DNA from 3 places in the Alloalcanivorax xenomutans genome. Region 1 is predicted to be linked to each of the others. Evidence: predicted binding sites of a transcription regulator. Region 1 holds the regulator's gene; each other region holds the start of a gene.

What was found. The regulator LexA, encoded in region 1, represses DNA repair genes until DNA is damaged. The targets are predictions, from matches to a motif close to TACTGTNTANNTANACAGTA.
Region 2: recN (DNA repair protein RecN) is a predicted target of LexA. The motif match lies at 6,289-6,308, and genes of this name have one in related genera.
Region 3: ruvC (crossover junction endodeoxyribonuclease RuvC) is a predicted target of LexA. The motif match lies at 5,456-5,475, and genes of this name have one in related genera.

The regions. Positions count from the first base shown of each region.
Region 1 covers NZ_CP136538.1:1,852,986-1,862,537, forward strand. The annotation lists gene RYH70_RS08700 (DUF1329 domain-containing protein) at 1-631, shown strand, start outside; gene RYH70_RS08705 (quinone-dependent dihydroorotate dehydrogenase) at 863-1,870, shown strand; gene rmf (ribosome modulation factor) at 2,007-2,213, opposite strand; gene rlmKL (bifunctional 23S rRNA (guanine(2069)-N(7))-methyltransferase RlmK/23S rRNA (guanine(2445)-N(2))-methyltransferase RlmL) at 2,633-4,744, shown strand; gene RYH70_RS08720 (glutaredoxin family protein) at 4,741-4,977, shown strand; gene RYH70_RS08725 (TatD family hydrolase) at 5,077-5,907, opposite strand; gene RYH70_RS08730 (DUF1499 domain-containing protein) at 5,904-6,302, opposite strand; gene lexA (transcriptional repressor LexA) at 6,666-7,280, opposite strand; gene RYH70_RS08740 (cyclic nucleotide-binding domain-containing protein) at 7,622-8,284, shown strand; gene RYH70_RS08745 (universal stress protein) at 8,357-8,815, opposite strand; gene topA (type I DNA topoisomerase) at 9,123-9,552, shown strand, end outside.
Region 2 covers NZ_CP136538.1:3,890,071-3,899,622, reverse strand. The annotation lists RNA gene ssrA (transfer-messenger RNA) at 166-523, opposite strand; gene RYH70_RS18040 (hypothetical protein) at 824-1,108, shown strand; gene smpB (SsrA-binding protein SmpB) at 1,175-1,651, opposite strand; gene RYH70_RS18030 (sodium-dependent transporter) at 1,792-3,192, shown strand; gene RYH70_RS18025 (RnfH family protein) at 3,197-3,493, shown strand; gene RYH70_RS18020 (outer membrane protein assembly factor BamE) at 3,501-3,908, opposite strand; gene fur (ferric iron uptake transcriptional regulator) at 4,018-4,422, shown strand; gene recN (DNA repair protein RecN) at 4,543-6,213, opposite strand; gene hrcA (heat-inducible transcriptional repressor HrcA) at 6,459-7,502, shown strand; gene grpE (nucleotide exchange factor GrpE) at 7,730-8,323, shown strand; gene dnaK (molecular chaperone DnaK) at 8,437-9,552, shown strand, end outside.
Region 3 covers NZ_CP136538.1:3,100,532-3,110,083, reverse strand. The annotation lists gene RYH70_RS14315 (response regulator transcription factor) at 1-101, opposite strand, end outside; gene RYH70_RS14310 (HAMP domain-containing sensor histidine kinase) at 91-1,284, opposite strand; gene RYH70_RS14305 (PA4642 family protein) at 1,637-1,930, opposite strand; gene RYH70_RS14300 (HU family DNA-binding protein) at 2,092-2,469, opposite strand; gene aspS (aspartate--tRNA ligase) at 2,869-4,632, shown strand; gene RYH70_RS14290 (YebC/PmpR family DNA-binding transcriptional regulator) at 4,670-5,404, shown strand; gene ruvC (crossover junction endodeoxyribonuclease RuvC) at 5,540-6,058, shown strand; gene ruvA (Holliday junction branch migration protein RuvA) at 6,055-6,657, shown strand; gene ruvB (Holliday junction branch migration DNA helicase RuvB) at 6,741-7,769, shown strand; gene ybgC (tol-pal system-associated acyl-CoA thioesterase) at 7,762-8,205, shown strand; gene tolQ (protein TolQ) at 8,198-8,884, shown strand; gene tolR (protein TolR) at 8,915-9,340, shown strand; gene RYH70_RS14255 (TonB family protein) at 9,337-9,552, shown strand, end outside.

The DNA of each region.
Region 1 (9,552 bases):
CCTGGACCCGGCGCGGATGCCACGCCAGTCCTGGGGCTATGACGTGGGGCGGCAGCGTGTGCGCCGGGCACCGGAAATCGCCTACGACGCCGTGCTGGCCGGCAGTGACGGTCTGCGTACCGTTGACGACGCGGATCTGTTCAACGGGGCGCTGGACAAATACCGCTGGCGTTTGCTTTACCCGCAGCCGGTGGAGCGTTTTATTCCGTACAACAATGATTTTCACATCGATCTGGAGCGGGAGGGCCAATCCCTGCGTCGGGGACATTTGAATCCGGCGGGGACGCGCTGGGAAAGACATCGGGTGTGGGTGGTGGAAGGGCGCCTGCGGGAAGGCGAGCGGCATATTTATTCGCGCCGCCGTTTCTATATCGACGAGGACAGCTGGCAGATCGCGGTGGCGGATCAGTATGACCTCAGCGGCGCGCTGTGGCGGGTCAGCCTGGCTTACAGCAAATGCTATCCACAACTCCCGGCGGTCTGGACCGCCCTGGATGCCTATCATGACCTGCGCGAGGGCCGCTATCACTTGCGCTTCACCGAGACCAGCGAGCCCGGTGGCCTGCTGTTTCCGGAAACACTGCCGGACGAGCGGGATTTTCTGCCTTCCGCCTTGCCCGACCGTCGTTAGGGTATCGACAAGGCACCTGCAGGCAAGCTCCCACAGCGGCTTTGTGGTCCGGCCTTCCGTGGGAGCCAGCCTGCTGGCGAATGCGGCCTCTGGTGTTGGGGTTGCGGGGCAAGCTCCTGCCGCGGCTTCGTGAAGCGGCTCTGCGTGCCGGCGTTCTGCAAACCGGGCAGGGCGGCGCGGTTCCCGATATAATCCCCGGCCGTTGTCGCCCACGAAGGAACCGGAACGCCCATGCTGTATTCCCTCGCCCGTCCCCTGTTGTTTTCCCTGTCCGCCGAACGCAGTCATGATTTGACGCTGGCGGCGCTGCGTCACGGCGCCGGCAAGCTCTATCCGGGCCGGGTACCGGACCGGCCGGTGCGGGTGATGGGGCTGGATTTTCCCAATCCGGTGGGCTTGGCGGCGGGGCTGGATAAAAACGGAGACTGCATCCGCGGCTTGGCGGCTCTCGGCTTTGGCTTTCTCGAGGTGGGAACGGTGACGCCACGCCCGCAGCCGGGCAATCCGCGGCCGCGTTTATTCCGGTTGCCCCGCTCCCGGGCGGTGATCAATCGCATGGGGTTCAATAACCAGGGCGTCGATTACCTGGTGGAAGCGGTCCGTGGCAGTGGCTACAAGGGTATTCTTGGCATCAATATCGGCAAGAACAAGGACACGCCGATGGAGCAGGCGGTGGAAGACTACCTGCACTGCCAGCGCAAGGTGCATGCCCTGGCCAGCTATCTGGTGGTCAACGTGTCCTCGCCGAACACACCGGGCCTGCGCGAGCTGCAGCATGGCGAGGCATTGAACGCGCTGCTGAGCACTTTGCGCGAGGAGCAGAGCAAGCTCGACCAGCGCAATGGCTGGAAGGTGCCGCTGGTGGTCAAGATCGCCCCGGACAATAGTGACGAGGAACTGGCGTCCATGGCGGAAGCCTTCGTCCGTCACGGCATCGATGGGGTCTGTGTCGGCAATACCACGTTGCAGCGACCCGGTGTCGCCGGCGAGCCGCACGCTGACGAGCAGGGCGGCCTCAGCGGTGCCCCGCTGAAACCGATTGCTCACCGCGCGCTGGACGTGGTCAGCCGCACCCTGAACGGCCGTGTACCGCTGATCGGCGTGGGCGGCATCATGAACAGCGAGGATGCTCTGGAAAAGCGGCGTCTCGGTGCCGATCTGGTGCAAATCTACAGCGGACTGATATACCGGGGCCCGGAACTGATCGGCGAGATCGCCCGGGGCTGGCCAAAGGGCTGAGGCGTAAAGATCGCGAACAGGCTCTAAAGAAAAGGGCCCGGGTGGGGCCCTATGGGGTCGGCACCAAGAGTGCCGGCGCTGTGGAGAACGGGTTGCTTTATCGGTTCATCATATCCGGTTCATTTCCCCCTTTTCTTCAGCGGAGATCCTTGAGGTTGTGGATGCCGGCGACACCCACCAGGCCATGTAATTGATCAACGCGCCCTTCGCGCCATCCGTTCAGCCAGCTGCTGCGGGCCTGCAAAGCGTCGAAGGGACAAAAGTCTTTGGATTTTCCTTTGTAACCGGCCTGGTATCCGCGGCTGTAGGCCCGCTCCTCACGACTCCGTTTCTGTCTTTTCATGGACACTTTCCTCTTTCCTTCATCGTAGTGACTGGGAATATCCTGCTGATCTTCTCTGTGTCACAATGCGCCGCCCTGAATTCCATACGGAATCTCCTCCGGCGGGGCGGGCGAGCCCTTTGTCTCCCCGGATTGTTGTTCCGGGTCTTTCTCCCTGGCTCAAAGGCCCGTGATGCCGGTGGCGAACACGAGTGATCAGGTATTGGTAGTGCCTTGGCCCGCGTCCATTATCGCGCAAGCCGTTCTTCGAGTATGGGAAAGGGGGCTGCCCGTGTCGAATAACGAACGGCAATATGTGACGGCGTGGTTAAACGGATGCCGCATATTTGACGGTTTCGTGAAAGTTCGCCTATCTCCTTGATTTAGCTGATAATTGCTTCGAGACATCAATTCGTGCAGACACCGATGAGGCATTCCCCATGGAGTTCGTGACCACTTGCCTGCCGGGCCTGGCCCCGCTGCTGGCCGAGGAACTGGTGGAGCTGGGCATATCCGTAACAGAGACCGGTAACGCCCATGTCATCATCGATGGGCGCCAGGAAGACGGCTTGCGGGTGTGCCTGTGGTCGCGTCTGGCGGAGCGTGTGCTGCTGCCGCTGGTGACTCTGGAGATCAGCGCGGAAGAAGCCCCGGAAGCGTTGGCGGCGGCGCTGGACTGGCCAGCCCTGGTGGCGGCCGGCGCGCCCTTGTTTCTCAATCTGGAGCACGGCAAGGGCGTGCGCGGTGACAACCGTATCAGCACCCGGCGGCTGGCGCGGGCGCTGCCTCCGTCGCTGCGTGTTTCGGACAGTGAACTGGGAGCGTGTTGCGTCCGCGGGCGTTTGGACGAGGATCAGGCTCACCTGTGGCTGGATCTGGCCGGCACGCCGCTGCATCGGCGCGGCTATCGTCTGGCCGGTGGCCGGGCGCCGCTGCGCGAGAATCTGGCTGCGGGCGTACTGAGAGCCGGCGGTTGGCATCGCCAGGACCGCCCCTCGATGTTGCTGGATCCGTTTTGCGGTAGCGGCACCCTGCTGATCGAAGCGGCCTGGATGGCCGGCGGCGTGGCGCCCGGCGCCTTGCGTCAGGACTACGGATTCATGGCCTGGCGCGGATGCCGGCGGGCGCTGTGGGAAGGGCTGCGCGAAGAGGCCGCCGCCACCTTGCGGAAGGTGCCGTCGTTGCCGCCGCTGAAGGGCTTCGACGTGGATAACCGGGCCATCCAGTACGCCATGGATAACGCCGAGCGAGCCGGGGTGCGGCGCTTGCTGCACCTGGAGCGGCGCGAGCTGGGTGCCCTGCGCCAGCGGGATCTGGGCGACACCGGACTGCTGGTGACCAACCCGCCCTGGGGCGAGCGTCTGGAGGAGCGCGAGCGTTCCGCCTGGCTGCACGCCGGCCTTGGCCGCCTGATGGGGCAAAGGGCGCTCAACTGGACCGCGGTGTTGCTGGGCACTGATGTCACCACCCTGGATCGTTGCGGCATGGAACTACAAAGCCAGCACCGCTTGCTAAACGGGCCGCTGAAGAACTATATCCGCGTCTACCGGCCACGGCCGCCGGTGCCGGAAGCGCCGCTGCGGGTGGCACCGGAGCCTGGCTTCGCGCCGCCGGAAGGGGCGATGCCGCTGCTGAACCGGCTGCGCAAGAACGGCAAGCACCTGCGCCGCTGGCTGGAACGTGAGGATATCCAGTCGTACCGACTCTATGACCGTGATCTGCCGGAGTTCAACGTGGCGGTGGATATCTACGGCGACCAGGCGCTGGTGCAGGAGTTCAAGGCGCCGTCCTCCATCGACCCGGATAAAGCCAAGGAGCGCCGCCAGTGGGCGGTGAGCGCGGTGCGTTCGGCGCTGGCGGTACACCGGGAGCAGGTTCATCTGCGCACCCGCGAGCGGCAGAAGGGGCACCGCCAATATCAAAAGCTGGACAGCCGGGGCCAATACAAGGTGGTGCGCGAAGGACGTGCCCATCTTCTGGTGAATCTCAATGACTATTTGGATACCGGCCTGTTCCTGGATCATCGGCCGATGCGGCTGCGCTTGGCGCAGGAGTCCGCCGGCAAGCGCGTCCTGAATCTGTTCGCCTACACCGGCGCCGCCAGTGTTCACGCTCTGGTGGGCGGCGCTCGCCGGGTGGTGACGGTGGATGCCTCGCGCCGTTATCTGGACTGGGCCGCCTGCAACCTGGCCTTGAATGGTTTTTCCAGTGACGCTCACCCGCTCGAGCGGGCGGATGTAATGAGCTGGCTGGAAACCTGCCGCGAACAGTTCGATGTGGTGTTCTGTGATCCGCCCACATTCTCAAATAACAAAAGCCGCCAGGATTTCGTGGTCCAGGAGCATCACGGTGAATTGATCCGCCGTATTCTCAAACGGCTCGAGCCCGGCGGTGTCCTGTACTTCTCCTGCAACTTCCGCCGTTTCGAACTGGATGAAAGTATTCGCCGCTGGTACCAGGTGGAAGACCTTACCCAATGGAGCACCCCGGAGGACTTTCGCCGCCACGGACTGCACCATTGCTTCGCCATCCGTCACGGGGAGACACCATGACCGTCACGCTTTACACCACCTTGGGATGCCATTTGTGCGAGCGGGCCCGGGATATGCTCTTGACCGTGGACCCGCTGCTGGCTATCGAGGCCGTCGACATCGCCGAGGACGACGATCTGATCGCCCGGTACGGTGAGCGTATTCCGGTCTTGCGTCGGGGTGAGCAGGAATTGGCCTGGCCATTCGGACTGCTGGACGTGCGCGCGTTTCTGATGGGGGAACGGCTGGCCTGAGGGGACTTGGAGAGATGAATTCGGAGAGTGCTACAAGGCCGCTGCAGGAGCTTGCCTTGCAAGCGAATTGGATTTTGATTTAAGCCCCCACGGCGGCTACTAGGCCGCCGGCCAATCCCGCTGCAAAAACGCCAGAGTATTGGCCAGGGTTTGCTGGGCCAGGGCTTGCGTCGTTTCGCCTCGCAGGGCCGCCACCCGTTCGCCGATCCAGGGGAGCAGGCAGGGTTCATTGCGGCGTTTCTTTGCCGGAGGTTCCGGTAAATCCCTTGGCAGCAGGTAAGGGGCGTCGGTTTCCAGCAGCAGCCGGTTGCCGGGAATATGCGGTACCAGTTCGGCCAGCTCGCGGCCGCGTCGTTCGTCGCAGATCCAGCCGGTGATGCCGATGAAGCAATCCAGGTCCAGGTAGTCGAACAGGGGGCGGCGCTGATCAGTGAAACAGTGCACCACCACAGAGGGTAACCGGTCCCGCCAGGCCTTGAGCATGGGCAGGAAGCGATCATGGGCGTCCCGCTGATGTAAAAACACCGGTTTGTTCAACCCGGCGGCCAGCGCCAGTTGCGCTTCGAACGCTTTTTCCTGATCCGGGCGCGGGGAGAAATCCCGATTAAAATCCAGCCCCATCTCACCAGCCGCCGCCACCGCCGGTTGCCCCAGCAGTTCCCGTAATTCCGACAGAATCCCGTCGTTACAGAAGCGGGCACTATGCGGATGCAGGCCGGCGGTACAGAGCAGGCCCTGATCGGGGTAGCGTTGGCACAGCGCCAGTGCTTGCCGGGATTCCTCGACGTTGGTGCCGGTCAGCAGCAGGCGGCTGACGCCGGCCCGCCGGGCCCGTTGCAGTACCGCTTCACGGTCGTCGGCGAACTGGCGGTCGGTGAGGTTGACACCGATGTCCGCCCATTCACACGCACTGGGGTCAGGCATACTCATCCGGCGCCTTGCCCCTGAACCGGTGTCAGGCCGCCCAGCCGTTCCTCAAGCCGCTCACGCAGATCCTCCACCCGGCGCCGGTTGGCGCCGAAATCGTAGTATCCGACCCGCGAGGCGGAGCGCACTTCAATACCGCCATTCTCGTGCACATAGAAAGTGACGTCATCAACGAAGCGAAGCACGCGGCTGGTGAAGCGTGCCTGCAAGCGTGCCGGCCCTACCTGTTCGAAACTGACACGGGGCAGGGTGGCCAGCACTTCGCGCAGCAGTTTCAGACTGCCGGCACGGTCGGCGTAGCCGGGAAGAGGCGCCACCCGGTGCCGTTCATCCGTGGCCAGGCTGGACACGCAATTGGGTGAGGACGGGCAGGGTGCTAGCAAACGGGTGTCGTTCATGGCAAAGCTACTCAGCAATAACAAACCACAGGCACAGAGAACACGGCGGGCATGCCGTGAGAGAACCCGTGATGCGCCCCCGGCGCTTGGCATCCGCTGGGATGCCCGACCCTCCCTGGCACGTCGACTGATGTCGCCGTTATCACTGTTTATCCTTGGTCCTGACCGTCCTGTTCATGGAAACTCTGTCTCAGGGTACGTCTCAGGGTGTCTCCATGGCGTCTACGGAAGGTCGTGGCCTTTCATTCCCTGGCCATCAATGTGGCGACAACAGGACCACGGGCGCCATGGAGAAAACGCAAATGCGTGCGTAGTCTAACTGGCACTAACGCATTTTGTCTCTTCGGGGGCGGCGAATGGCTCTTAATGCGCGTTCGGATCGCGGATCAGGCCGACGAACACACCTTCGATGATCAACTGATCCGCGGGCACCTGAATCGGTTCGTAGTCTTCGTTGGCCGGCAGCAAGGTGGCATCGGATTTGTTCAGCCGCAACGTTTTCACCGTCACTTCCTCGCCGATGCGGGCCACCACGATTTCACCGGAACGGGCCGTTTCACTCTTGCGCACGGCGATCAGATCGCCGTCGAAGATGCCGGCGTCGATCATGCTGTCGCCCTGCACCTGGAGCAGATAGGTGGGCCGCTGGCGAAACAATCCACGTGGCACCGGTACCGTGCGCTGCACGTTTTCCACCGCCTCGATCGGGGTGCCGGCGGCCACCTTGCCCACCACCGGTAATTCATCCTCGTCGCCGAGGGCCGACTCCAGGAGCTGAATGCCGCGGGAGCGGTCGCTGTGCAGGCGGATATAGCCTTTACGCTCCAGTGCCCGCAGGTGATCGGAGGCGGCGTTCTTGGACTGGAACCCCATTCTTTCGGCGATTTCCGCCCGGGTGGGGGCCATGCCGGTGTCCGCCTGTGAATCACGGATGCAATCCAGCACCTGCTGCTGGCGGAGGGTCAGTTTGCTGCTCATGTCGGTCTCCTGTGGGTCGCCACAACGGGAATGGCATACTGATAATACGAACAGTACAATATGTCCAGTGTTTTTGTCATTCCAATGTTGTTGCGAGGTGCTCTTCGCTCGCCTTGCGCGGCCATCCCGGCTAGGCTATGCGCTCGGCGCTTCCCGGGGGGGAAGGCGGCGTCGTGGCGTTGTATTCGCTGCCAAGACAGCTTCCCGCGGAGGGGCCATGGAGCCGCTGTAGGAGCTTGCCGTGCAAGCGAATAGCGCTGCATTCCGGGAATTAGCTTGCAGGGCAAGCTCCCGCAGCAGCCTTTCAGCGAATGGTGAGGCTGCCGTGGATTGGGGGGGAAATGAAGCAAGCCGAGTGGCAACGTTCTCAGCAGGCGCGGGTGGAGTCATTACTTTCCGGCGTGCCGTTTTTCAATGAAGTATCCCGCGACGATGCCGACCAGCGAGCCTTGCTGCTGGCCGGGACCCGGATTCTTGAAGCCGCGCCGGGCGAGGTGGTGATTCGGGCCGGGGCCGAGGCCAGCGGGCTTTATTTTTTGCTGCGTGGAGAGCTGTGGGTGCTTGGCGAGGGCACGCCGCCACCCGTGGTGTACCGGGTGTCGCCGGGGGAGGTGTTTGGCGCTTTGTCCCTGCTGCTGGCGACGCCGCGCAGCGCCACCTTGAAGGTGGCGGAAAAAGTGGCGGAGGAAGACCAGGCGAAACCAGCGGTGCTGGCGCGCTTGTCGTTCGCCGATTTCGATCAGCCGCGGGTGGCGTTATTCAGTCTTGCAACCCGCCTGGCGCTGTTTCACATGCTGGTGCATCAGATTCGCTGGGCGGTGGAGGTGCAGCGCCTGGCGGCGCCGGACGCGGAACTGGAGGCGGCTCTGCGCAAGATCCCGGTTTATCAGGGCGAGAAGGGAACCGCGCAGGAACTGGCGGCACTGCGTGAACAGGCGCGGGCGCTGGCGGCGCTGTTATGCCGCTGGAACGATCACCCCCGTGCCGGGCCGGCGATGACGTGACGGCTCACCCCGGCCGGCTGCTGGCCGGGCGATCTGCACAAGGCGCGGATTGGTTGGGCTGGGCCGGTGCCCTCAGTCCGCTTTCTTGTCCTTGCGCTGGACTTTCACCGCCAGCACGTCGCAATGGGCTCCGGGCACCAAGCCGCGGGCGGTGGAGCCCAGCAGCAGAGCCAGGCCGCTGCGGGTGTGGCTGCCCACCACGATCAGATCCACGCCCAGCGCATCGGCCTTGTCGACGATGGTCTTTTCGATGGAACCCAGCTCAACGTGGATGCGATCCTCGCCGATCTGGTACTGGCGAGCGTATTCCAGGGCGGTTTCGCGGGCCTGCTTGACCAGCCCGCTTTGCAGGTCGGTGACGTCCATGGGCACATCCGCGCCATAGGCCAGCGCCAGCGGCTCGATCACATGAATCAGATGCAACTCGCCGGTGGCATTACCTTCCAGCACCCCGGCGGCACGGCAGAGGATGTCGGCGGACTCGTCACTGCAATCGATGGCGACAAGAATTCTTTGATACGGAGCAGTCACGGCGGTCTCCCTCGAACGCTTTTCACCGAGTATAGCCCGCTCCCGGGAAGCGGTCGATTGATGCTGATCAAGGCCCGCCCGGCGGCCGATCCCGCCTGGGCCGGCATGGTTCTCCGAAGGCCATGGGCAGGCCCTCGGGGAGGCGTCAAAAAGGGATTGTGCCACCCCGAAGCTTGACCGGACGTTAGCGCCGCTGTCTAAATAGGCGCCCCTGAGGACCCCGGAAACGGGGTCTGGACATCGTATCCGGCCGGGGAAGGCCGGATCGACCGACTTCTCGGTAATTCAGTTGTGGGTGACGAACGTAATGGGTAAGTCCCTGGTAATTGTGGAGTCGCCGGCCAAGGCGAAAACCATTAACCGCTATTTGGGCGATGACTTCATCGTCAAGTCCAGCGTGGGCCACGTGCGCGATCTGCCGGTCAGCGGCGGCGGCAAGAAGTCCACGCCCCAGGAACGGGCCAAGGAGGCGGCCTATACCCGTTCGCTGCCCAAGGAAGAACGCGAGGCTTATAAAAAGAAGAAAGCGCGGTCTCAACTGATCAACCGCATGGGGGTGGACCCGGAGCACGGTTGGAAGGCGCACTACGAGATCCTGCCCGGCAAGGAAAAGGTCATCGATGAACTCAAGCGTCTGGCCGCCAAGGCCGAGCGCATCTATCTCGCCACTGACTTGGACCGCGAAGGGGAGGCCATTGCCTGGCACCTGCGTGAGGTGATCGGCGGCGACGACGAGC
Region 2 (9,552 bases), 2.0 Mb from region 1:
GTCGGAGCGAGGAATGGTCAGGAGAGAGTGGAATGTGGCCCGGAACGGCCAATTCAGGCGGCGGGCGAAGTCCGCAGGCTTCCGCAGGAGCCCCCAAGAACACGCGGGAACCGGCACGATCAGGCAAGAAAAAACCCCAACCGAGAACGGTTGGGGTTTCATTATTGGTGGAGCCGGCGGGAATCGAACCCGCGTCCGTCAGCAATCCGCCTGCAGATCTACATGCTTAGCCGTGTCTATTGATTTAAGCCCTTTCAGCCCGACGGGCAGGACGAAAGAGCCGAGCCCCTTTAAGTTTTAACAGCGCGGCCCGGGGCGGACTTTGCTGCGAGCCTGTGTAGCGATGCCGGTCGCGCTTCCCCACAGGCTGGGTCGCTTGACCGTAGGCGGGCCTTAGGCCGCCAGTGCGTAAGTATCGTCGTTTGCGATTACTTTAAAGATGCCACAAATGTTTTACGAGACTCGTGACCTTCTCGGCATGCACCACAGAGTTCAATACCGGCGTCGAAACCTTGTCGGCCCCAGGGTGGCGTAGTGTACGAGATGGGGGTGAAGAAGTCGAAAACAAGTGGTGGAAGGGCGTGTTACAGAGCTTTACATAAATTGTCGAACAATCGTACATATTGTCATGGTTGTGTCGTCGGACGGGCGCATTATGGGCTCGTCGCACGGGGTGCGGCTGGGTGTGCCGACGGGCCAGGCGCCAAAAGCGAAGGGCTGCGGGGACACCCATGTGATCCACACGATGACTTACAGCGAGCCCCCAATCAGACTGAGAAAGTGGCCGTTGATCAAGGCATCGTCATTCATTGAGGAGAAAACGATGAAGACGATCTTTCGGTCAGCCAAAGAGGGTGCCACCTATTTGCTGGCTCCAATAACCGCGCGGCCCTTGCTGGCCCGTAGTTTGCAGTTACTGCTGGTGCTCTGTGCCTATGGCGCGGGTGTGCTGCTGGTGGAACGGGTTTCCGGAGATGCCCGGGTGCCGGTGATTCTGTTCGCGGTGTACTTCCTGCCGGCGGTGCTGCGCTCCTGGTTGCTGTTCTACTGGTGTGTCCGTGACGAGGTAAAGGCGCTGATGGCTAACCATCGCCACACTGCCTCCTGACCGTCCCGCACTGCCTGATCAACGCGCCTCGGCGTCGCGACTATCGGAATGTAGTAGATGATAGCGCTAGTTGCGGCGCAAGAGGCGTTGTTTCTGGCGGTTCCAGTCGCGTTCCCGCTCGGTGGCGCGCTTGTCGAACTTCTGCTTCCCTTTGGCCAGGGCGATGTCCAGCTTGGCCAGTCCGCGCTTCCAGTACAGGCTCACCGGCACGCAGGTGTAGCCGTCCTTTTGCACGCCGCTGAAGATGCGGGCGAGTTCGCGCCGGTGCAGGAGCAGCTTGCGGTTGCGCAGCGGGTCCGGGGTGATGTGAGTGCTGGCGGTGGGGAGCGGCTCGATGCGGGCGCCGAACAGGTAGGCCTCCCCGTCGCGGAGCAGGATGTAGGCCTCCGACAGGTTGGCTTTCCCTTCACGCAGGGATTTCACTTCCCAGCCTTCCAGCGCCAGTCCGGCCTCGAAGTGCTCTTCCAGGTGGTAGTCGAAGCGCGCCTTGCGGTTCTGCGCCACGGTGCTGGATGGTGTTTTCGCTTTTTTCGCTTTGCCCATGGGGGCGCGATTATAGAGACAGCCCGGTGCTTTAGCGAGCGTCATTGGCATGCCGGCATGGATGGCCTGCGGTTTTGCGGCTTGAGCGCCTGTCGCAAAATCAACACAATGATCGCATTTCACCAAGGGGTAAGGTTTGCATGAAGCAAGGTGACAAGCCGGTCCACGGCATGTGGACCAGCCGGTGGGCGTTTATTCTCGCGGCTACCGGATCCGCCGTCGGGCTCGGCAATATCTGGAAGTTCCCGTATTTCGCCGGGGAATATGGCGGTGGCGCCTTCGTGCTGGTCTATCTGCTGTGTATCGCTCTGGTCGGTGTGCCGATCATGGTGGCGGAGGTGATGCTCGGGCGCAAAGGCGGCATGAGCCCGGTGCATACGATGAAAAAGCTGGCGGCGGAGAGCAAGGTGAGCCGCCGCTGGGCCGGGATCGGTTACATGGGAGCCCTGGCCGGGTTCCTGATCTTGTCGTTCTATTCGGTGATCGCTGGCTGGACGCTCTATTACATCTGGGACATGGCCCAGGGAGGTTTCCAGGGCATCTCCGCCGCCGGCTCTCTGGCCCATTTCGAGGGGATGCAGGCGAACGCCTGGTTGATGTTGGGTTGTCACACCGCCTTTATGGTTCTGACCATGTGGGTGGTGGCCCGTGGCGTCAGCCGGGGGTTGGAAAAAGCGGTGCAGGTGCTGATGCCGCTGCTGTTCGTGCTGCTGATTGGCCTGGTGGTTTACGCCAGCACCACGCCGGGGTTCGCCCAGGGCGTGAACTTCATGTTCCACTTCGATTTCTCCAAGCTCTCCGGCGAGGCGGTAATGGCCGCTCTGGGGCAGGCGTTTTTCACCCTGAGCCTGGGGATGGGCGCGATCATGGTGTACGGCGCCTATATGCCCCGTGAGGTCCAGGATCGCCGTACCGGCAAGACCCGGCGGGTGTCGATCGTCTCCACCGTGGGGATCATCGCGTTACTGGACACGCTGGTGGCGCTGGGAGCGGGTTTGGTGATTTTTCCGGTGGTGTTCAGCAATGGCCTGGAGCCTTCTCAAGGGCCGGGGTTGCTGTTCGTGACCCTGCCGTTGGCGTTCGGTCAGATGCCTGCTGGCGTCATTGTCGGGACGGTGTTCTTCGTGCTGGTGATGTGCTCGGCGCTGAGTTCCTCGATTTCCCTGGGTGAGCCGATGGTGGCCTGGCTGGTGGAGCGGGGGCTGGGACGGCCGCTGGCGGCCTTGGCCGTGGGGCTGACGGCCTGGGTGATCGGTGTTGGCACGGTGCTGTCGTTCAATTACTGGAAGGACGTGACCTTCCTGGTGGGCACCTTCTTCCAGAACATCGATTTCCTCGCTTCCAGCCTGATGTTGCCCCTGGGGGGGCTGTTGATTGCCATTTTCGCCGGCTGGGTCATGAAGGAAACGCAGGCCCGCAAGGAGTTGGCGATGAAGAGCTTCGGGCTGTACATGGTATGGCGGGCGGTGGTGCGTATTGTCGCGCCACTGGCGGTGGCGGCGGTATTCCTCAATGCTCTGATCGGCGCCCTGGGAGGTTAGGCCCATGGCCGGGACTATTCGCGTCGAAGTGGTTTACGCCTTGCCGGAGAAGCAGAAGCTGATCGCGGTGGAGGTGCCGGAGGGCGCTTCCATGCTGGATGCCGTGACCGCTTCGGGTATTGCCGAGCATTTCGATGGGCTGGATCCGGCGAGGGTCAGCATGGGGGTGTTTGGCAAGGTCGAGCCGAATCCGGCGGGGCGCAGGCTGGCGGAAGGGGAACGGGTGGAAATCTACCGGCCGCTTAAAGCGGATCCGAAATCAGCACGCCGGGCCAGGGCCCGGCGTGCCAGCCAAGGCTGAGATTGGATCAGTTGGCGGCTTCCTGGCGCCGGTCCTCGGCGCGCCGCAGCAATTCTTGATCCTGGTAACCGGAGGTGCGCTCGCGCAGATCGCTGGTGACCTGGCCGTCGTAATGACTGTAATGTCCCTGGTCGAAATGCACCACGATCTGTTGTTCCACCATCTCCCCGTTACCCGGCTGGTACTGCAGCAGGTAATACCAGGTGTTGGGGGTGAACGGGTCGGTCAGCGTGGGCGGACCGAGCACGAAGCGAACCTGCTCGGGGGTCATGCCCGGTCGCAGGCCGGACAACATATCCTCGGTGACCACATTCCCCTGGGGAATGTCGATGCGGTACACCCCCGGGAAGCGCAGGGAGCTGCAACCGGCCAGCAGGGTGGTCAATATGGCAAAAAGGGCGATGATCCTTGGCATGGGTTTTCGACTTGGCATAATGTTCGGGCGATAATACAGACTTGAACGGGGGGAACAAGGTTCCCTGAAAGTCAGGCGATCCCCAAAAGGCGGCTACGGAGCAAGTACATTGGATAATCAGGATCTTAGAAAGGCTGGGCTCAAGGTGACCTTGCCGAGGGTGAAAATCCTTCAGCAACTGGAATCCTCCGATTCCCGGCATCTCAGCGCGGAAGACATCTACAAGGCGCTGATGGAGGCCGGCGAGGATGTGGGGCTGGCCACCGTCTATCGGGTGCTCACTCAATTCGAGCAGGCGGGCATCGTATTGCGCCACAACTTCGAGGGAGGCTCCGCCGTATTCGAGCTGGCCGATGAAGGCCACCATGATCATATGGTCTGCACCGAGACCGGTGAGGTGATCGAGTTCGTCGATGAGGAAATCGAGAAGCGTCAAAAGATGATCGCCGACAAGCACGGCTACGACATCGTCGACCACGCCCTGGTGTTGTACGTTAAGCCGAAGCGCAAATAACCGATCGGCCCAGGCCCGGTTCACCGCCAGCCAGCCCGACGCCGCATAGCGGCGCCACGCCCGCAAGCCCCGCTCCCCGACCCAATCCCCGTGCCTCAGGGCACGGGCGGTGGGGTTTTGTCAGGCCACTTCCTGACCCTTCTCGAGCATTTCCCGGGCATGGGCCAGGGTGGAGTCGGTGATTTCCACGCCGCCCAGCATCCGCGCCAGTTCTTCCACCCGGGCATCCGGGGCGAGGGGCTGGATGCGGGTGCGGGTGGTGTTCTTGCCCTGAATTTTGTGCACTTGCCAGTGCTGATGTCCCTGGCTGGCCACTTGCGCCTGGTGGGTGATGCACAGTACCTGGGCGTGTTCGCCCAGTTCCCGCAGCAGGCGGCCGACGATTTCGGCCACCCCGCCACCGACCCCCACATCCACTTCATCGAACACCAGGCTGGGCACCGTCAGGTTGCGCGCGCAAATCACCTGGATTGCCAGGCTGACCCGGGACAATTCGCCGCCGGAAGCGACCTTGGCCAGCGGCCGTAATGGCTGCCCGGGATTGGCGGAAAAACGGAATTCCACCAGATCCAGGCCTTCGGCGCCGGGGCTGTCGTCTTCCACCACGGTTTCCAGTCTGGCGGCTTTCATGCCCAGGGCCTTGAGCTGGGTGGCGATCTGACGAGTGAGTGTGGTGGCGGCGGTCTTGCGGGCCTTGCTGAGCTTGCGGGCTTCGCTCATGTAATGTGCCTGGGCATCTTGCTCCGCTTTGGCCAGGGCCTCCAGGTGCTCATCGAAGTGCTCCAGGGTGTCCACTTCCCGGGCCAGTTGCTGATGATGCTCCACCAGTTCTTCCGGGCGCACCCGGTGTTTGCGGGCCAGGCTGTAGGCCTGCCCCAGGCGCTCTTCCACTTGCGCCAGCCGCTCCGGGTCCAGGTCCAGGCGGTCCAGATAGTGACGCAGGGCTTCGGCGGCCGCTTCCACCTGCAGGCGGGCGGATTCCACCGTGTCCAAAGCTTCCGACAAAGCGTTGTCGTGGTCGCGGGCTTCTTCCAGCCAGTGGCGGATCTGGCCCAGCTGATCGTTACAGGTGCCTTCCTCGCCGTCGTACAGGGCCGTCACCGATTGCTGGCACAGGCGGATCAGGGCGTCGGCGTGGCCCAGGCGTTGTTGTTCCTGATCCAGCTCCGCCAATTCGCCTTCGGCCAGAGACAGGGCGTCCAATTCGTCCAGTTGGAAGCGCAGCAGTTCCTGGCGCTCGTTCTGTTCGCGGGCGCCGGTGAGAGCCTGGTCGTGCTCCTGGCGGGCCTGTTGCCACTGGCGCCAGGCGTTTCGCACGGAAGCCGCCAGCTCGCCAGCGCCGGCGAAATTGTCGAGCAGTTGGCGGTGAGTGTCCCGATGCAGCAGGGCCTGGTGTTCATGCTGGCTGTGAATGCTGATCAGCAACTCGCCGAGCTGACGCACGTCGGCCAAGGGGGCCGGCGTGCCGTTGATATAGGCCCGGGAGCGGCCGTCGGCACGGACCGTGCGGCGCAGCAGGCAGTCATCGCCGTTATCCAGTTCCCGCTCTTCCAGCCAGGCCCTGGCCTGGGCGTGGTTGGCCACGGTGAAACTGGCCAGCACTTCCGCCCGTTCGCAGCCCGGCCGAACCACGGCGGAATCCGCCCGTTCTCCCAGGGTCAGGGAAAGGGCATCGATCAGTACGGATTTGCCGGCGCCGGTCTCGCCGCTGATGACGGTGAGGCCGGATTCCGGTTCCAGCTCGAGTTGATCGACGGTGGCGAAATGGCGAACGCTCAAGTGAGTGAGCATGTACGGAACCCCCGTGTTTCCTGGTTTGGGCGTTTGTAGCGGGTGGCGCGGCGGTACTCGCTGCGCGGCTCGGACAACTGTTATTCTGACCAGTGCCTCGTTGATGTTAGGCGATTCCGGCCGCGAGCGTAAGAGTAAGGTGAAGAGGAGTAACACTGGACGGCGACCGTTTCGCTGGCAACAATCGGCAATGGGTGGGCGCTCCGCCCATCCCGATTGGCAGTAATGGGTGACGAAAGGCAGCTGTGGAACTCAACGAACGCAAGCAACGGTTACTCATGGCCCTGGTGGAACGTCATATCCGTGACGGCCAGCCAGTGGGCTCGAAAACCCTGGCCCAGGGGGGCGGCCTGGCGGTAAGCCCGGCGACCATCCGCAATATCATGGCGGAACTGGAGGATCTGGGGTTGTTGGTCAGTCCCCACACTTCGGCGGGCCGGGTGCCCACCGAGCGTGGGTATCGCCTCTATGTGGATACGCTGCTGGCGTCCAGCGCCATGCGCAGCCCGGATCACCAGCAGTTGCGTGATGAATTGCGCCAGTTGCTGGCACCGGATCAGTCGCCGCAGGAGTTGGTGTCCCAGGCATCCCGTACTCTGGCGGAACTGACCCGCATGGCCGGTCTGGTGGCGGCGCCAAGACGCCAGGTCAGCACGCTGAGGCAGGTGGAGTTCCTGCCGCTGTCCGGTCAGCGCGTGCTGGTGATTCTGGTGGTGAACCGCTCCGAAGTGCAAAACCGTATCATCCATACCGCCCGCCAGTACGATGAGACGGAATTGCGCCAGGCCGCCAACTACATCAATCACACCTACGGTGGTTGTGACCTGGACGCCATCTGTGACGGCCTGTTGAGCACCATGGCGGCGGACCGGGCGCAGATGGACGCGCTGATGCGGACCACCCTCGATGTGGCTGGTCAGGCCTTGAGGCAGCCCGAGGACGAAGAGTCCGATTACGTGGTGTCCGGGGAGTCCAATCTGCTGGATACCGCCCAGGCCGACAGCATCGACAAGCTGCGCGACCTGTTCAATGCCTTCAACCACAAGCGCGATATCCTGCATCTGCTGGAGCGCAGCATGAAGGCCGATGGCGTGCAGATCTTCATCGGCCGGGAGTCCGGCTATCAGCCGTTCGAGGAGTATTCGCTGGTGTCGGCGCCGTACCGGCTGGAAAACGGCCCGGTGGGCGTGCTGGCCGTGGTCGGCCCCACCCGCATGGACTATGAAAAAGTCATCCCCACCGTGGATATCACCGCCCGCATCCTGTCCGCCGCCCTCAATCAACTGTGAAAAGCAATGAAGAGTTAATAGTGAACAGTGAATAGCGGCCCGGCTCCGCGAAAAGGGAGGGCGAGGGCACAGCATTGGTGCTCGGAGGTGTCCTCGCGCGCGCTGTTAGCTCTTCACTATTAACTGTTAACTGCTTTCTCGCTTGCCCTTGAATCCGCTCAACCTGTTCCCATATCTTTGCCCGCCTTCCCGAGATGGATCCCGCATTCGGGTATTTTGGAGTGGATATGAGCGATCAGGACAAACAGAAACCCCAAGATGAGGCGGTGACCCAGGATTCAGAACTGGAGAACCCCCAACCTGCCGCCGAGGTGGCTGACGAAGAGGCCGCCGCGGAGCCGGATGCGGCCCGGCAGCTGGCTGAGGCGCAGGAGCAGATGCAGCGTCTGGAGAAAGCGTTGGCCGAAGCGGACCTGCGTGCCCAGGCGGAAATCCAGAATGTGCGCCGCCGTGCTGAACGCGAGGTGGAGAACGCCCATAAGTTCGCCCTGGAGAAGTTCGCCGGTGATCTGCTGTCCGTGGCGGACAGTCTGGAGCGTGGCCTGTCCACCCTGGATGCCGAGGATGAGGCGCTCAAGCCCGCCCGCGAGGGTCTTGAGCTGACGCTGAAGGTGCTGATGGATGCCTTCGGCCGGCACAACCTGGAGCAGGTGGATCCCCACGGCGAGCCCTTCAATCCGGAGCGTCACGAAGCAATGACGATGATTCCGGCCCCCGGGGCGGAGCCCAACACCGTGATTGACGTATTGGAGAAAGGCTACCTGCTCAACGGCCGCCTGATCCGTCCGGCGCGGGTGGTGGTCAGCAAGGCGGAAGGTTGATCCGGCTCCCTTGAAAAGACTCGGGGCGCCGCCATATAGCTGGCAAGTTCATTGAGGTTCAACTGTCCGGGTGGCCTTTGGCATTCGGATCGTGTGAAGGAGAAACAGACGTTATGGGTAAGATTATTGGTATCGACCTTGGCACCACCAACAGCTGTGTGGCTGTGATGGAAGGTGACAAGACCAAGGTGATCGAAAACGCCGAGGGCGCGCGCACCACGCCGTCCATCATCGCCTACACCGAGGACAACGAGGTGCTGGTGGGTCAGGCCGCCAAACGGCAGGCGGTGACCAACCCGCAAAACACCGTGTACGCGGTGAAGCGCCTGATCGGCCGCCGTTTTGAAGACGAGGTGGTGCAGAAGGACATCAAGATGGTGCCCTACAAAATCACCAAGGCCGACAATGGCGACGCCTGGGTCGACGTGAAGGGCGAGAAAATGGCGCCCCCGCAGATTTCCGCCCAGGTGCTGAAGAAAATGAAGAAGACCGCGGAGGACTATCTGGGTGAGCCGGTGACCGAGGCCGTCATCACCGTGCCCGCGTACTTCAACGATTCTCAGCGTCAGGCCACCAAGGACGCCGGCCGTATCGCCGGTCTGGACGTGAAGCGGATCATCAACGAGCCCACCGCCGCGGCCCTGGCCTATGGCCTGGACAAGAAGGGTGGTGATCGCACCATCGCGGTGTATGACCTGGGTGGTGGTACCTTCGACCTGTCCATCATCGAGATCGCCGAAGTGGACGGTGAGCACCAATTCGAGGTGCTGGCCACCAATGGTGATACCTTCCTGGGTGGTGAGGATTTCGACCTGGCGCTGATCAATTTCCTGGCGGATCAGTTCAAGGCGGACTCCGGCATCGATCTGGGCGGCGACCCGCTGGCCATGCAGCGCCTCAAGGAAGCTGCCGAGAAGGCCAAGATCGAGCTGTCCTCCGCCGAGCAGACGGAAGTGAATCTGCCCTACATCACCGCGGATTCCACCGGTCCCAAACACCTGGTGGTGAAAGTGACCCGGGCCAAACTGGAGTCCCTGGTGGAAGGGCTGGTGAGCCGTTCCCTGGAGCCCTGCAAGACCGCGCTCAACGATGCCGGTGTGAAAGCGTCCGACATCACCGACGTGATCCTGGTAGGTGGCCAGACCCGGATGCCGCTGGTACAGAAAAAAGTGGCTGAGTTCTTCGGTAAGGAAGCGCGCAAGGACGTCAACCCGGATGAAGCCGTGGCC
Region 3 (9,552 bases), 1.2 Mb from region 1:
GCGGCCAGGGTCACGCTCAGGCCGTGGCGTTCCAGCGCCCGGCGGGTCTGTGTCGCCAGTAACTCGTCATCTTCCACCAGCAGCAGGGTTTCAAGCGCCATAACCACTCCAGCGAATGCGGGCCTGGGTCCATTGCCGGCTGAATTCCATCTCCAGCCGCGCGTCCAGGTTTTCCAGGGTACTCTCCACCAGTGCCAGGCCGATGCCCATCCCCTCGCGGCCGGGACGCTCCGGATGATCCGGTCCGTCGTCGCTGATCTGCAGGAGCCACCCCTCCGGCGCCGTGTCCAACTGAATCGCCAGCGTACCGGCTCCGGCGTCGATGGCGTTGTAGCCGAGATTGGCAAGCACCCGGAACCAGTCGCTGGCTTGTCTGAGCACGGCGTGGTCGGGGCCCTGATGCCGGATCTCCAGGGTGGGTTGCAGATGTCTCAGGTGCAGGCGCAAGCGGTCGATCAGGGCGGGGAACGCGATGTCCTCGGGAACGTCATGGTGGTCGGCCCGGCGCAGCTTGCCGGCTACCTGCCGGGCCAATGCGTGGATTTGCTCCAGGTCGGCGCGGGTGGTGTCGGACAACCCGGGCTCCTGCAAGGCGTTATCGCTGATCATCACCAGGCTGCTCAACGGCGTGTTGAGTTCGTGGGCCTGGTGGGCCAGTGTCGCCGCCACCTGGTACATGCGCTCGCGGCGTCCGGCCAGTTCCATGGCCTTGTCCTGCTGACGCTGCTGTTGCCGGGTCAATGCCTGGATCACCTGACCAAGGATGGAAAGCGTCACCGCCAGCGCGGCGAAGGCCACCGCCATGCCGATATTGTGCAGGGCGCTCAGTTCCCGGGTGAGAGCGTGCAGAGCGGTATGGGGGGCGGGCATGTGGTGCCACTGGCTCACCGTCATATAACCGGTCAGGGCGAGAATCAGCACCAGACCGTTGGCCATGGGGGGCAGAGTCATGCCAGCCATCAAGACCGGTACCAGTAGGTAAAAGGTCATCGGGTTGCTGGCACCGCCGAACAGTTGCACCACGGCGAGAAACAGCATCACGTCCATGGCCAGCTCCACCGCCAGCAGATGTTGCTGAGGGCGGGGATCCAGGTTCAATGTCAACAGGGTCAGCAGATTGGGCAGCAGCAACGCGCCCAGCCACAGCAGTGGCGTGAGTGACAACGGCACCAGCGCTGAAAACTGGCGCAATACCAGCAGCGCCAGGGCAAGGGCGATTACCAGCACCGCCCGCAGCCAGAGCATGCGGCGGCGCCAGACTACGTAGGGAGGCAATCCGGTCATGGTCGCGATTGTACCTGGGCCGGCGTCGAGGAGGTGCGGCTTTTTGCCACCGCCCTCCCTGGCGGTGGCCCTCCGGGCCGTCGTTGGCACGACGTCGTGAATCGTTCCGGACGATTCTTTTTGCCACCGCCCTCCCTGGCGGTGGCCCTCCGGGCCGTCGTTGGCACGACGTCGTGAACCGTTCCGGACGATTCTTTTTGCCACCGCGATCCCTGGCGGTGGCCTTCCGGGCCGGCTTGATCAAACCCGGCTACGAAGCCGCTGTGGGAGCTTGCCCTGCAAGCGAATGTCCCGCGCCGGGAGGCCAATGCGCCGGCAGGGCAAGCTCCTGCGGCGGCCTTGTGGCGACCTCTCAGCCGCCGGCCTGTTCCAGCACGGCGATGTAGTCGTCGTTCTTGCCGTGGCCGCGCATCACCTCGATCAGGGTGCGGCCCTTGTCATCCCGGGCGCGCAGGTCTCGGCCCTGTTCGATAAAGAAGGCCAGGAAACGCTCGAAGTCCTCCACGCGCAGGGCGCGATAGGCGCGAATCAGCACATGAAAATCGGCGTTTTCGCCTTCCTCGGGAGGCAGGTCCAGAAACAGTCTGATTTGTTCATCGGTCATCGGTTCGCCGATGACTTTGCGTTTGTCCTTGCGTTCAGCCATGTCGTGTCACCTTGGGAATGCCGGGTACGGAGTTAAAATAGGCTCCGGGGGGCGGGGGATTATAGGGGGTTGTACGGCGACTCGCATCTGCTGTGCGGAACGGGCGGGAAGGGGGGAGGGAGAAAGCCTGGCCGCGAGGTGTTCCCGGCCAGGCCAGCGGATCAGCCCGCCATATCCTTGAGCTTTTTCAACGGACGGATTTTTACCACGGTGCGGGCCGGTTTGGCCGCGAAGGTGGTTTCCTGACCGGTGAAAGGGTTGATGCCCTTGCGGGCCTTGGTCGCCGGTTTCTTCTGGGTGACGACTTTGATCAGACCCGGCAGAGTGAACTGGCCAGCGCCGCGCTTCTTCAGATGACCTTCCATGACCACGGCCAGCTCATCAAAGACGGCATTGACGTCTTTTTTGGTGAGACCGGTGGTTTCACTGATCTGAGTAACGATTTGGGTTTTGGTCATCGGCTCGGCGATGGCTTTCACGGCTCGGGCCTTGGGAGTGGAGCTGGCGGTTTTCTTCACCGCTTTTTTCTTTGCAGCCATAGGATCGTTTACCCCTGTGTTTGATGACTTCCTGGAGAAGGTTGTTTAGTTGCTTCCCTGTCAGGGTACCCCTGGACTGCCTGACTCAGAGGCACGACTGAGCTGGTGCGCAGTCAGTTATATGCCAACGTTTCCCGACGTACAAGGCGTCCGGTACCTATTTTTTGCGGTGTTTGGCGTGCTTTGGCGGCTTTTTACAGATTCACGGCAACACCGGCACCGAAATTGGGCGACGGTGAAGCGGGTACCCGGCTTTCCGGCAAACCCGCCGGATGGTCCCTCGCGCGCCGGATGGCATGGCCCGGCCGCCGCTGAATCGCTATACTAGGCCGCCTTTTTCGGGCCCTGCCGGTGATGGGCCGGGACCGGCCAAAACGAACTCAAGACTGGACTGTGGACATGCGAAGCCATTATTGCGGTGATTTGCGGGCCTCCCATGATGGGGAGACGGTGGAACTGTGCGGCTGGGTACATCGCCGTCGCGATCACGGCGGGGTTATTTTCCTGGACGTGCGTGACCGCACTGGTCTGGTGCAGGTGGTGTTCGATCCCGACACGGTGGACGCTTTTGCCCTGGCCGACAAAGTTCGTGGCGAATACGTGCTGAAAATCACCGGCCGGGTGCGGCTGCGTGACGAAGCGGTGCGTAATCCGCGCATGGCCACCGGCGATATCGAAGTGCTGGGCAAGGCGCTGACCATTCTCAACGAAGCGCAGACGCCGCCGTTCGAACTGGACGAGTATTCCGCCGCTGGTGAGGAAGTGCGGTTGAAATACCGCTATCTGGATCTGCGCCGACCGGAAGCCCTGCAGCGTTTCCAGTTCCGTTCCCGGCTGACGCACGCGGTGCGCGCTTTCCTGGAAAAGGAAGGTTTCATGGACGTGGAAACCCCGGTGCTGACCCGGGCCACGCCGGAGGGGGCGCGGGATTATCTGGTGCCCAGCCGTACCCATGCCGGCAGCTTCTTCGCGCTGCCGCAGTCCCCGCAGCTGTTCAAGCAGTTGCTGATGGTGGCCGGTTTCGACCGCTACTATCAGATCGCCAAGTGCTTCCGCGACGAGGACCTGCGCGCCGACCGTCAACCGGAATTCACCCAGATCGACCTGGAAGCCTCCTTCGTCGAGGAAGAAGACATCATGGGCGTGGCCGAGCGCATGGCCCGTACCCTGTTCCGTGAGTTGCTGGATGTGGAGTTGCCCGAGTTTCCGCGCATGACGTTCGCCGAGGCGATGAGCCGCTATGGTTCCGACAAGCCGGATCTGCGCGTGCCGATGGAATTGGTGGATATCGCCGATCTGATGGACGGCGTGGAGTTCAAGGTGTTCGCCGGCCCGGCCAAGGATCCCAAAGGCCGGGTAGTGGCGCTGAAAGTGCCTGGTGGCGCCGATCTGTCCCGCAAGGAAATCGACGAATACACCAAGTTCGTCGGTATCTACGGCGCCAAGGGGCTGGCCTATGTGAAGGTCAACGACCTGGCCGCCGGCGCCGAAGGGCTGCAATCCCCGATTCTCAAATTCCTCACCGAGGACGCCATCAAGGGCATCCTGGAACGGACCGGGGCGGCCACTGGCGACCTGATCTTCTTCGGTGCCGACAAGGCCAAAGTCGTCAATGAAGCGATGGGGGCGTTGCGGGTCAAGGTCGGTCATGAGCGTGGTCTGGCCGAGGGCGACTGGAAACCGCTGTGGGTGGTGGACTTCCCCATGTTCGAGGAAGAAGACGGCCGCTATTATGCGCTGCACCATCCGTTCACCATGCCCAAGTGCGACCCCGGAGAACTGAAGAGCAACCCGGAAGGCGCGCTGTCGCGGGCCTACGATATGGTGCTCAATGGCACCGAACTGGGCGGCGGTTCCATCCGTATTCATCGCCCGGATATGCAGCAGACCGTGTTCGAGGCGCTGGGTATCGACGAACAGGAAGCACGGGAGAAATTCGGTTTCCTGCTCGACGCGCTGAAATACGGTGCACCGCCTCACGGCGGTCTGGCCTTCGGCCTGGACCGCATGGTGATGCTGATGACCGGCAGCGACTCGATTCGTGAAGTGATTGCGTTCCCGAAAACCCAGACCGCGGCCTGCCTGATGACCAACGCGCCTTCTCCGGTGGACAATCAGCAGCTGCGTGAAGTGGGCATCAGCGTTCGCAAGGCGGACAGCTGAAAGAACAACACAGGAATATCAAGGAAAGGGGGCCTCAATGGCAGGTCATAGTAAATGGGCCAATATCAAACACCGCAAGGCGGCTCAGGACGCCAAGCGCGGTAAGATCTTCACCAAGCTGATTCGAGAGATCACCGTGGCCGCCCGCATGGGCGGCGGCGAGATCAACGATAACCCGCGTCTGCGGGCGGCGGTGGACAAGGCGCTGACCAACAATATGACCCGGGATACCATCGACCGGGCGATCAAACGTGGCGCCGGCGGTGACGACAGCGCCAACATGGAAGAGATCACCTACGAAGGTTACGGCAAGGGTGGCGTGGCGGTGCTGGTGGAAACCATGACCGACAACGTCAATCGCACCGTGGCCGAAGTGCGTCATGCCTTCTCCAAGTTTGGTGGCAATCTTGGTACCAGCGGTTCGGTTGCGTTTCTGTTCACCAAGCGCGGCGAAATCTTCTTCGAGCCCGGCGTGGACGAAGAAAAGCTGATGGAACTGGCTCTGGAAGCCGGCGCCGAGGACGTGGAAGAAAACGACGACGGCAGTTTCCTGGTGGTGACCGCTCCGGATCGCAGCTTCGGTGACGTGGTCGACGCGCTTAAGGCGGGTGGCCTGGAGCCGGTGGATGCCGAGGTCACCATGCATCCATCCACCAGTGCGGAGATGGACGCCGACACCGCCGAGACCGTGGGCAAGATGGTCGACCACCTGGAAGATCTGGACGACGTACAGAACGTCTATACCAACGCTGAGTGGCCGCAACAGGAATAAACGATATCGCGGTCCTATCCATGGGAAGGGCCATGCGGGAAAGGATCGCGATACTGGACATAAGAACAGCGGAAAGGTTATATGAGGCAGGTAAACGGCTACCTGCCTTTTTATTATGAGAATCGGCTGGACTCTATGACCATTTTGCTCGGTATCGACCCAGGCTCCCGGCACACCGGCTACGGTGTCATCGAGCAACAGGGTAATCGCAGCCGCGCTTTGACCTTCGGTACCATCAGTACCAGCGGTGAGGATATCGCGCCGCGCCTGGGACAGATTTTCACCGGGCTGACCGAACTGCTGACACGCTTTCAGCCGGCGGAAATCAGCATTGAGAAGGTGTTCATGGCACGCAACGCGGATTCCGCGCTGAAGCTGGGTCAGGCCCGGGGCGCCGCGCTGGCGGCTCTGGTGCAAAGTGGCGCGCCAATATTCGAGTACTCCGCCCGCCAGGTGAAACAGGCGGTGGTGGGGCGTGGCGGCGCCGAGAAGGTTCAGGTGGCGGAAATGGTCCGGCATTTGCTGGGTTTGGACAAACGCCCGCAGGCGGATGCCGCCGATGCTCTGGCCATCGCCCTGTGTCATGCGCACATGCGCGTATCGCTGGCACGCATCGCCGGTGCCAGCGCGGTACGACGAAGACGGATACGATGATCGGACAACTCAAAGGACAACTGCTGGACAAACGCCCGCCCTGGCTGCTGCTGGATGTGGGCGGTGTCGGCTACGAAGTGGAAGCGCCGATGACGGTGTTCTATGACTTGCCGGAAATCGGGGCCTCGTTGACGCTGCATACTCATTTCGTGGTGCGTGAGGACGCCCAGCTGCTGTACGGCTTCAACAGCCGTTATGAGCGCGAACTGTTCCGCAGCCTGATCAAGGTAAATGGTGTCGGTCCGAAAATGGCGCTGGCGATTCTTTCCGGCATTGAAGCGGATCGGCTGGCCGCCTGTATCCGTGATCAGGACACCAGCTCCCTGGTGAAGGTGCCGGGTATCGGCAAGAAAACCGCCGAGCGTCTGGTTATCGAGATGTCCGATCGCCTGGACAAGCTGGAAGGCGCGCCGGCGATGCCGCCGGGACTGGTGTCCCAGAGCGGCGCCAATGGCGTTCGTGACGACGCGGTGGCGGCGCTGGAAGCCCTGGGCTATCGCAACAAGGACGCGGTGGCGGCGGTGGCCCGCGCGGCGGAGGCCGGGGAGGAGACCAGCGAAGGTCTTATTCGCCGGGCTCTGCGGGGGCTGGCAAAGTGATGTCCTGTAAAGAGTGATGCCCCCGCACCATCAAGGCCGATGCTCTGGCTCTATTGCTCTATTAAAGAAGGTGTAATGTCACCATGGACAACGATCGCCTGATTTCCTCCAGCGCTTCGGACCCCCGGGAAGAGCAGCATGACCGGGCGATCCGGCCCGCCAATCTGGCCGATTACAACGGGCAGCCCAAGGTGCGGGAGCGGCTGGAAATTTTCATCGACGCCGCCCGCGGGCGCGGCGAGACGCTTGATCACACCTTGATTTTCGGACCGCCCGGGCTGGGGAAGACCACGCTGGCCCATATCATCGCCCGGGAAATGGGCTCGGAATTGAAATCCACCTCCGGCCCGGTGCTGGAAAAAGCCGGGGATCTGGCCGCCATCCTCACCAATCTGGAAGAGGGCGATGTGCTGTTCGTGGATGAGATTCACCGCCTGTCGCCGGTGGTGGAAGAGATCCTCTATCCCGCCATGGAAGACTTCCAGTTGGACATCATGATCGGCGAAGGGCCGGCGGCCCGTTCCATCAAACTGGATCTGCCGCCATTCACCCTGGTTGGCGCCACCACTCGCGCCGGCCTGCTTACCGCGCCGTTACGTGACCGCTTCGGTATCGTGCAGCGGCTGGAATTCTATAACGTCGACGACCTGTCCCGTATCGTCGCCCGCTCCTGCGACATCCTTGCCATTCCCGTGGATGAAAGTGGTGCCCGGGAAGTGGCGCGCCGCGCCCGGGGCACGCCGCGGATCGCCAACCGGCTGCTGCGCCGGGTGCGGGACTATGCCGAGGTAAAAGGCGATGGCCGCATCGTCGGGCCGGTAGCGGAGGCGGCGCTGGATATGCTGGAGGTGGACAGCCACGGTCTGGATGGCACCGACCGGCGGTTGCTGAACATGATGATGCATAAGTTTGACGGTGGGCCAGTGGGGCTGGACTCGTTGGCGGCGGCCCTCAACGAGGACGCCGGAACCCTTGAGGAAGTGGTGGAACCCTATCTGATTCAACAGGGTTTCATACAGCGCACCTCGCGGGGCCGGCAGGTGACCAATCACGCCTGGCGCCACTTCGGGCTGCGCCGTCCTGGGAGTGATGGAGATTTGTTTAATGACTGAAAAATCTTCGACGGATCAGGACTTTGTCCTACCGGTTCGGGTCTATATCGAAGACACTGACGCCGGCGGTATCGTCTATTACGTGAACTATCTGAAATTCATGGAACGGGCCCGTACCGAATATTTGCGCTCCCTGGGCTACCAGCATTACGGGTTGTCCGAGGAGAATTATCAGTTCGTGGTGCATTCCTGCCAGGTACGCTACCACAGTCCGGCGCGTATCGATGACGCCCTTGGTGTCAGCGCCGGACTGCGCCACCTGGGGAAGGCGACGCTGCTGTTCGCCCAGCAGGTGCGCCGCGGAGATCAGCTTCTGTGTGAAGCGGAAATCAAAATAGCCTGCGTCAGTGCCGACGGTATTCGCCCGAAAGCGTTGCCGGCGCCCCTGTACCAAAGATTCAAGGCCGAATATCGAGGAGAACGGGCCAATGATTGAAGCCTCCGACATGTCCATTGCCTCCCTGGTGCTGCATGCCGGGCCGGTGGTGAAGGCGGTAATGCTGGTGCTGCTGTTCGCCTCCCTGTTCTCCTGGTATGTGATCGTTACCCGCTATCGGGTATTGAGCCGGGCGCGCAAAGCGGGGCAGGCGTTCGAGGAAAAATTCTGGTCCGGCGGTGATCTGGCCAGCCTGTATAACCAGGTGCGCAAGAAATCCAATCCGGACTCTGGCACCGAGGCGATTTTCCGCGCCGGGTTCCAGGAATTCGTGCGGTTGTCGAAGACTTCCCGGGACAGTGACGCGGTGATGGACGGTGCCCAGAGGGCCATGCGCGTGGCGCTGCAGCGGGAAGAGGCGAGGCTGTCCCGTTATCTGCCATTCCTGGCGTCGGTGGGTTCCACCAGTCCTTACATCGGCCTGTTCGGCACGGTGTGGGGCATCATGCATTCTTTCCGCGCCCTGGCCAATGTGACCCAGGCCACGCTCAGCGTGGTGGCGCCGGGTATCGCCGAGGCGCTGGTGGCTACCGCGATTGGCCTGTTCGCGGCGATTCCGGCGGTGATGGCTTACAACCGCTACGCTTCTCTGTCTGACTCCCTGGTGGGCAACTGCGAAATGTTCGCCGAGGAGTTTTCCGCCGTTCTCCACCGTCAGGCCCATAGCCGGGAGGAGTAGATCGTGGCCCGATACCGACCTTCTTCAGGTATGCGCAGGCATACTCCGCGGAAGCTGGCCGCGGAGATGAACGTGGTGCCTTACATCGACGTGATGCTGGTGCTGCTGGTGATCTTCATGGCCACCGCGCCGATGATGACTCAGGGGGTCTCCGTGGACCTGCCCCAGGCCAACAGCGCGCCGCTGCCGACGGAAAATGACGAGCCGGTGATGATCGCGGTGGCCGCCGATGGCGGTTACTACATTAATGTCGGCGACGACAGTGAAGCCGCCACTGACCTGGAAGCCTTGACCCAGCGGGTCACCGCCATTCACAACGAGAAACCGGAAACCTTGTTCCTGGTGCGCGGTGATCAGAACGTGCCCTATGGCAAGGTAGTGGTACTGATGTCGGAGCTGCAAAGCGCCGGTGTCACCAAGCTGGGCCTGGTGACCGACCCAGCGGAGTTGCCATGAGTGACCGTGGGGTAGGCGCGGGGCTGTCCCTGTTCCTGCACCTGTTGGTGCTGGGAATGGTGCTGTTTACCTGGACCTCCGAGCCGGAGCTGCGCCGTCCCCCGAAGATTCCTCCCCATGTGATGGCGGTGGTCACCGATCAGACCGAGCGGGCGGCGGCGCCCACTCGTCCCGAGCCCAAGCAAGAGAAGCCGGCGCCCAAGCCGCAGCCC